Regions from separate parts of the Dorea sp. genome, predicted to be linked through region 2. Evidence: a T-box and tRNA genes for the amino acid it is inferred to sense, from the RefSeq annotation. Region 2 holds a T-box; the other holds one or more tRNA genes.
What was found. The T-box of region 2 lies ahead of ACWJAF_RS09135 (valine--tRNA ligase). A T-box ahead of a tRNA ligase gene usually reads a tRNA of that ligase, here a tRNA-Val.

Region 1 (4,416 bases), on a different contig from region 2:
ACAGAACTTTGCAAATATATCGGAGCTGACACAGATGTTCCTGCTGGTGACATCGGAACAGGTGCAAGAGAGATCGGTTACATGTTTGGTCAGTATAAGAGAATCAGAGGCCTGTATGAAGGTGTTCTGACAGGAAAAGGATTAAGCTACGGCGGATCTTTAGCAAGAACAGAAGCTACAGGATATGGTCTTCTTTACTTAACAGAGGAATTATTAAAGATTAACGGAAAAGACATCAAAGGAATGACAGTAGCAGTTTCCGGAGCTGGTAACGTTGCAATCTATGCAATCCAGAAAGCTCAGCAGCTTGGAGCAAAAGTTGTAACAGCAAGTGATTCTACAGGATGGGTATACGATCCAGACGGAATCGATGTTGCAGCATTAAAAGAAATCAAAGAAGTAAAACGTGCAAGACTGACAGAGTACAAGAACTACCGTCCAAATTCAGAATATCATGAAGGACGTGGTGTATGGTCTGTAAAAGTTGACCTTGCTCTTCCATGTGCTACACAGAATGAACTTCACCTTGAAGATGCAAAACAGTTAGTAGCGAACGGATGCGTAGCTGTATGCGAAGGTGCTAACATGCCTACTACATTAGAAGCAACACAGTATCTGCAGGAGAACGGTGTAATCTTTGCACCTGGTAAAGCTGCAAACGCTGGTGGTGTTGCTACATCTGCACTTGAAATGTCACAGAATAGCGAGAGACTTAGCTGGACATTCGAAGAAGTAGATGCAAAACTTAAGAACATCATGGTAAACATCTGCCACAACATGGACGATGCTGCAAAACGTTACGGAATGGAAGGTAACTATGTTGCCGGAGCTAACATTGCAGGATTTGAAAAAGTTGTAGATGCTATGACAGCTCAGGGAATCGTTTAAGATTTATAAAAAAGCCCCGCAAGCCTTGTGTGTTTGTGCGGGGCTTTTCTTTTTGGAAAAATATACTGATTGAATATACTTGCGTTATAACATAAAAATCTGACAAAAATAAAATATAGCGACAATTCTCTGATAAAATATTGACAATAATTAAAAAAAACAGATATAATATAAGCGAAAACACCAGTTTACAACTTTAAAAATGACAGATCTGTTAATAAATTGATTACTATTAGTTTAGTAATAAAAACTTTGAGAGTATAAGTTCACGGTTTCTGGTGATATGTTTTTAAATGTTATAAAAAGAAGCATGTGTAATTTTTAGTGGTAAAGTGGTGTTAAAAAATACTTGCATTTATAAACAATAGGGTTTATAAAGCGTACATTTATCAGAATTTTTGAAAGGAGGCCAACAATGAAAAAAACGACAAAAAAATTGTTGCATAAAGTAAGTGCATTTTTTATAATGCTGTCGTGTATCACTTTTTTGATGGGAGTCGATTCATATGCAGCAACGAGTAGCAAAAGCGTAACATTAAGCGGAGTAGCAAATAGTGTACCATTAACTGCAACTGTTAATTACAAGGTAAATAATAGTAATGGAAAATATAGTCTTTCTAGCATTACAAGTATTAAAGTTTCAAATTATTGTGGACTTCCATCAGTTGGTTCGACAAATACATCATTATGCACATTAAATACTTCAACGGGAAAATTAACTACAGCAAAAATTAGAGTAATTGTGTTTGATGTAGACTCAACAACATCATCTGATAATAATAAACAAACGAATCAAGTTACATTAAATAATGATGATGGAGAAAATGCATCTGTTTTGTCGAGAACATTATTAAATGAGATAGTAACTTTTAGGTAGCAATGCAAGTGTAATATTGATAGTATATTACTTGCCTTCAGAAGAAAGGAGAGAATCAATATGAATAATATTGTAAAAGGTTTACTGTCTTCGATTATTGGTTCGCCGCTTGGGGCAAAGCAATATTACAGAAAGCAGTTTGAAAAGAAAGAAATTGAAAAAGAAATAAATACATTAAAAAGTACGGTAGATGGTGCTGAGATTGATAAAGAGTTAATTTCTTCTATTGATCCTAAAGTAAACTATTATGTTTTAAAAGGGGAGAGTATGAGAACTATTCTGGGAGAGGTGCTGAAGACAGTACTTGAAAAAAATGCTGACAGTTATGATAAGATTGCTCCATATAAATTAAAACATAATTATGATAAATATTTCCTGTTTTCAAATGAGAAAAAGAAAACTGGCTTATATGAGATTCTATCATTTGAAAAAGAAGCAGATGCAATAAACATAGCGAAAAGCATGAATGAAAAGGTATATAAAGTAAGTCCTACAGGAAAGTTTAATCAAATATTTTTTTGATGCAGGGTCAATAAATAAAAGCCGGCTATCCAGAACTAAAATGCAGATTGGATGGCTGGCTTTTTCTGACATCTACGTAATTAAAACACTGTAAATTGGCGCTTTTTGAGGAATTATTGAAAAAGTTTCAAAAAAATGTAAAAAAGGTGTTGACTTTACTCTGAACCAATGATATACTTACGAAGTCGGTTCGAGAGAGACGACAAAAGATATGGGATCATAGCTCAGCTGGGAGAGCATCTGCCTTACAAGCAGAGGGTCATAGGTTCGAGCCCTATTGGTCCCATACATTTTCAAAATTTGATTGTGGCGGGATAGCTCAGTTGGCTAGAGCACACGGTTCATACCCGTGGTGTCGCTGGTTCAAATCCAGTTCCCGCTACTGATTATGGCGGGATAGCTCAGTTGGCTAGAGCACACGGTTCATACCCGTGGTGTCGCTGGTTCAAATCCAGTTCCCGCTATTTTTATTTTAAATATAAATGTTTACATAGTGAAAAATAATATGATACCCCTTAGGCAGGAGAGAAAAATCCCAAACTGCTTAAGGGGTATTTTGCATTCCAAGTTATAAAAACATCATGAAATCTTTCATGGTAAAGTATACAAGAAAAGTGAAATCGTCTATAATACATTACATATGATGTCAGTGAAGGTACAGAGCAATCTATGGCATCAGGTCAGGAACAAAATATCTTTTGATCCTAATCGATAACGTATGTTAAGAAACAGGAGGAAACATAATATGGTACCAAGAAGTAGTTTGCTGATCCGTATATTAGCGGGCGGCTATATCACATATCTGGGAGGAAAACTTCTGATCAGTTCGATTAAAGAACAGCCGGAGAATTACATATTGTATGTGGCAGCGGGAATCGTATTTATCATTATCGGTCTGATCTGGCTTGTGAGATCTGGAACCAAGCTTGTGAAGAAAGAATATGAAGACGACAGCGTGATGGGGCAGCTGAATAAAGATGAGGATGAAGACGGCCAGACAGAGACAGAGGAGGCAGCAGGAGAAGAAGCAACAGAAGAAGCTGCAGTAGAAGAAAAAGCTGCAGTATCAGAAGAAACCGATGAAATTAAAAAAGAAAATGAATAATAGATATATTGCCGGCGGGCGGAATATTCGGAAAACAAAGAAACAGGAGGAACACATATGCGTGTAGGTATGGGATATGATGTGCACAAATTAACCGAAGGACGGGATCTGATCCTGGGAGGAGTAAAAATCCCTTATGAAAAAGGTCTGCTTGGTCATTCTGATGCGGATGTACTGTTACATGCGATTATGGATGCACTGCTTGGAGCAGCGGCACTGGGAGATATCGGAAAACATTTCCCAGATACAGATCCTGCGTACAAAGGAGCATCCAGTATCAGGCTTTTAGAGCATGTAGGAAAGCTGATCGATGAAAAACTCTATGTAATTGGTAACATTGATGCCACGATCATTGCGCAGAGACCAAAGATGGCTCCACATATCGAACAGATGCGTGCCAATGTCGCAGAGGCACTTCACATTGATATTGATCAGGTGAATATCAAGGCAACGACAGAAGAAGGACTTGGATTTACAGGAACAGGAGAAGGAATTTCATCCCAGGCGATTGCAAGCCTGGATACCATTGCAAATTACAGCTACAGAGTCGGACCATCAGAAGGCGGATGCGCAGGATGTGGAGGCTGTATGAAAGCGTTTTCAAATGAAGAATAAAGGCGGAAAAATGGCTCAACCCCTGGAGTGTGTCTGAAAAAAGCTTTCTGCAAGCTCAGAGGCACTCTGAAAAGTGAATTAGGAGAGATACACAAAATGGAAATAAAAAAACTGGAAGCAGAAGAAAGACAGAACACAAGAGCATTATATGAAGAAGTGTTTTCTGAAGACAGTAAAAGCTTCGTAGATTACTATTATGAAGAAAAGGTAAAAGACAATCAGATCTACACAGTGGAAGAAGATGGCGGCATCAGGGCGATGCTTCATCTGAATCCATATGAACTTGTGGTAAATGGAAGTAAAAAAGAGGTGAACTATATCGTAGCCGTTGCAACGCAGGAAAGCTATCGTAAGCGTGGCTATATGGCGGCGCTTCTGAAACAGTCGCTGCACGATATGTACCTGGCAG
Region 2 (4,416 bases):
GAAAGTGCGATACCAAGCTCGAACTTGTCCATATTTTCTGTTACATCTTTTACAAGGTTGTTGCACTTGGACATGATCCATCTGTCAGCCGGACGTACTGTGAAATCAGCCGGTTTCTTAAGCTCTTTGTCGCCTAAGTTCATCATGATAAATCTGGAAGCATTCCATACTTTATTTGCAAAGTTACGGCTTGCTTCTACACGTTCATTGTAGAAACGCATATCATTACCAGGTGCGTTACCTGTCATCAGTGTCATACGGAGTGCATCTGCACCATACTGATCGATGATCTCCAGCGGATCGATACCATTTCCAAGGGATTTACTCATCTTGCGTCCCTGTGAGTCACGAACCAGACCATGGATAAATACTGTATGGAACGGTGCTTTTCCAGTATGTGCATATCCTGAGAATACCATACGGATTACCCAGAAGAAGATGATATCATAGCCTGTTACCAGAACATCTGTCGGATAGAAGTAATCCAGATCCTCTGTCTTATCCGGCCATCCGAGTGTTGAAAATGGCCACAGAGCTGAACTGAACCATGTATCCAGTGTATCTTCATCCTGTGTAAAATGTGTGCATCCACATTTCGGGCATTTCTCCGGTGCGCCGTGTCCGACAACTACTTCACCACATTCATCGCAGTAGTAAGCCGGGATTCTGTGTCCCCACCAGATCTGACGGGAAATACACCAGTCACGGATATTCTCAAGCCAGTGCAGGTAGATCTTGTTGAAACGTTCCGGAACGAATCTTAAGTCGCCGTTCTTGATTGCTTCGATGGCTGGTTTTGCCAGTTCTTCCATCTTCACGAACCATTGCTGCTTGATCATTGGCTCTACAGTTGTGTGACAACGGTCATGTGTTCCTACATTATGAGAATGTGGAACTACTTTTACCAGGTATCCCTGTTCTTCCAGATCAGCTACCATCGCCTTTCTTGCCTCGTAGCGGTCCATTCCGGCGTATTTTCCACCGTACTGCTCGTTGATCGTTGCATCATCGTTCATGATGTTGATCTCAGGCAGGTTGTGACGTTTTCCAACTTCGAAATCGTTAGGGTCATGTGCAGGTGTGATCTTAACCGCACCTGTTCCAAACTCTTTGTCTACATAGTAATCGGCAACAATCGGAATCTCTCTGTCTGTCAGTGGCAGTTTACACATTTTTCCTACGATATCTTTGTATCTTTCATCATCCGGGTGAACTGCGATTGCAGTATCTCCAAGTAATGTCTCCGGACGTGTAGTTGCGATCTCAAGGTAATCATCTGTTCCAACGATTGGATATTTGATATGCCAGAAGAATCCATCCTGTTCCTCATGCTCAACCTCTGCATCGGAAAGGGACGTCTTACATACCGGGCACCAGTTGATGATTCTGGATCCTTTGTAAATGTATCCTTCGTTGTATAATTTGATGAATACTTCTTCTACTGCTTTGGAACATCCTTCGTCCATTGTGAAACGTTCTCTGTCCCAGTCACAGGATACACCTAATTTCTTTAACTGACCTTCGATGGTTCCTGCATATTCTTCTTTCCACTGCCATGTTCTTTCCAGGAATTTTTCTCTTCCTAATTCTTTTTTATCAATTCCTTCTTCTTTTAACTGGTTTGTAACCTTAACCTCAGTAGAGATAGCCGCATGGTCTGTTCCCGGGATCCAGAGTGCATTGTATCCCTGCATTCTCTTATAGCGGATCAGGATATCCTGCAGTGTATTATCCAGGGCATGTCCCATGTGAAGCTTACCGGTAATGTTCGGTGGCGGCATTACTGTAGTAAATGGTTTCTTGCTTCTGTCTACTTCGGCGTGGAAATATTTGTTATCACACCATTTTTCATATAATTTTGCTTCAATCGCTTTGGGATTGTAAGTCTTTTCCAGGTTTTCGCTCATAGTTTCCTCCTCATTTCACACTTTTTTCACATTTTTTTATTACATGAAAAAACCCTTTACATTACGTAAAGGGCGATTGTAGTCGCGGTACCACCTTCATTATATAGGAAGAAATTCTTCACTATATATCTCATCTTATTCTTTAACGGGAACGACTCCGGGATGAACTAATGCCAATTTTATAGTATCAGGTTCATTCATCCGGCTCCGAAGCTACCTTCCGACGTCTCGTATTCCTTAAGTGTCTCTCAGCCGATGGATCACTCTCTCTGGTATGGACGAACTTACGCGTACTCCTCTTCTTCAATGCCTTTATGTATAAACTACTGAATATGATAGCCATCAAGTCCCCATTTGTCAAGGAGTTTAGGTATTTTTCAGAAACTCTTAAGGAGTTCTGCAAGAGTTTCTTCAGATATTCATTCCTTCCACCAGGCTTCTATACCAGGCCGAAACACTTCATTATATAGAGCCATCCGGTCAGGGTAAATGCGCTGCACATGGTCGTGAGCATAACTACACTGGAAGACAATACTCCCTCATGTCCCATATTCTTAGCCATAACAAAACTGCTGACTGTCGTTGCCGATCCAAGCATGACCAGGATTGCGATCAGTTTCTCTTTTCTGAATCCGATTGCTACGGCAAGCGGCATGAATACCGCCACAAAACCAATTAATTTGATAAATGCAGCAATCACAGTCGGTTTGATCTTACCAAATGCTTTCTTGATATCAAATGTAGCACCCATTGCCATTAGTCCCATCGGTGTTGCTACACCACCGACACTGCTGACTGCCTTATGTAAGATCACCGGCATCGGAAGCTTCAGTGCTGACCACACTAAACCGGCTACAATACCGATGATGATTGGATTTGTAATGATACCGATCAGTGTCTTTTTAATCAGTGCTTTATCCATTCCTTTTTGTCCCGGCTTAAAAAACGACAGTACAACAACTGCCATGATATTATAAAGCGGCACGCTTCCGATGATCATAAGCGGTGCCTGTCCGGAATTGCCGTAGATATTCTGGATAAATGCAATTCCAAGAAGTGCAGCACTGCTTCTGTATGCTCCCTGGATAAATTCTCCCTGGATATTTCTATCTTTTAACAGGCAGGAGATTCCAATTGCGATCGAGATACTGATCAGTGTAATGACAAAGCAGAAAACTACGAATTTCGTATCCCACGCTTCTTTAATGTCTACGACTGCCAGATCGCCGAATAATAATACCGGCAACGGAATCCGGAAGACGAATTTGTTCATCTTATTAGCAAAATCTTCGTCCATCCAACCGATCTTATTGAAGAACAGTCCCAGTATCATCATTAAGAAAATGGGGACTGTTGCATTTAAACTAAATATCAGATTGTCCATAATTGTCCTTCCTTAAAAATCAATCTTATCCGGATGTGATCCAGACCCGCCAAAATTTCCCATGCTGTCTATTCTTTCCATATCATTCTCATCCAGGATAAAATCAAAGACTTCCGCATTTTCTCTAATACGTGATGGTGTTACGGATTTTGGCAGCGGCAGTATGTCGTGCTGAAGGCACCAGCGGATACAAAGTTGTGCAACAGATTTACCATATTTCTGTGCGATTTCCTGTAATGTGAAATCTTCCAAGATACGTCCATTTCCAAGCGGACTCCATGCCTCTACCTGAATCCCATTATTTTTACAGTAGCTTACTGTTTCATCCTGCATACATCCAGGATGAAATTCGATCTGATCAACCATCGGTGTCACTTCTGTCTCCATCAATGCTTTTAAATGATGCGGCATAAAATTAGATACTCCAATTACTTTTATTTTTCCTGCTTTATAAAGCTCTGTCATTGCTTTCCATGTAGAAAGGTTAAGTTCCTCCCAGTTTTCAAACTGATGCTGAGATGCCGGCCAATGAATCAGATACATATCCAGATAATCCATCTTCAGATCTTTGCAGGTTTTCTCAAATGCCTTCATCGTCTTATCATATCCACGCTCCGTATTCCATACCTTGCTTGTAACAAATAACTCATCTCTTGCAATACCACTTTGGATTATACCTTCTCCAACACTGCTTTCATTGCCATAAGCTGCTGCCGTATCAATATGTCTGTATCCGGATTCAATAGCAGCCTTTACACTAGATAAAGCTGTGTCACCGTCCGGAGTCTTCCATGTTCCATACCCAATGCACGGAATACCCATCTTATTTTTCAATGTAAATGTATCTGTTAAACTCCTCATCTTACCAGTTCCTCCTGTCATAATATTTATCCAAATAATTTCTTATATATGTTATAATCCTCTTCCTTGAACACATTAAATATTACCCGTTCTAATTTTGAAGATGATAAGTACTTATCTACCATCTTCACCGCAATCTCTGCCGCCAGCCTATTCGGAAAATGAAATTCTCCTGTAGAGATACAGCAAAATGCAATCGACTTAAGTCCCTCTTTTTCTGCCAGCTTCATGCAATTCAGATAACACGACTTTAATTCTTCTTCC

Region 1: it has a tRNA-Val gene. The T-box ahead of ACWJAF_RS09135 (valine--tRNA ligase) is inferred to sense a tRNA for this amino acid. The anticodon was not compared.

The regions. Positions count from the first base shown of each region.
Region 1 is NZ_CDRRQK010000029.1:19,818-24,233, reverse strand. It holds gene gdhA (NADP-specific glutamate dehydrogenase) at 1-888, shown strand, start outside; gene ACWJAF_RS11955 (hypothetical protein) at 1,304-1,765, shown strand; gene ACWJAF_RS11950 (hypothetical protein) at 1,826-2,287, shown strand; tRNA gene ACWJAF_RS11945 (tRNA-Val) at 2,501-2,573, shown strand; tRNA gene ACWJAF_RS11940 (tRNA-Met) at 2,596-2,669, shown strand; tRNA gene ACWJAF_RS11935 (tRNA-Met) at 2,678-2,751, shown strand; gene ACWJAF_RS11930 (hypothetical protein) at 3,033-3,392, shown strand; gene ispF (2-C-methyl-D-erythritol 2,4-cyclodiphosphate synthase) at 3,450-4,007, shown strand; gene ACWJAF_RS11920 (GNAT family N-acetyltransferase) at 4,104-4,416, shown strand, end outside.
Region 2 is NZ_CDRRQK010000017.1:59,690-64,105, forward strand. It holds gene ACWJAF_RS09135 (valine--tRNA ligase) at 1-1,907, opposite strand, end outside; T-box leader at 1,973-2,223, opposite strand; gene ACWJAF_RS09140 (AEC family transporter) at 2,347-3,291, opposite strand; gene ACWJAF_RS09145 (aldo/keto reductase) at 3,304-4,152, opposite strand; gene ACWJAF_RS09150 (protein-ADP-ribose hydrolase) at 4,179-4,416, opposite strand, start outside.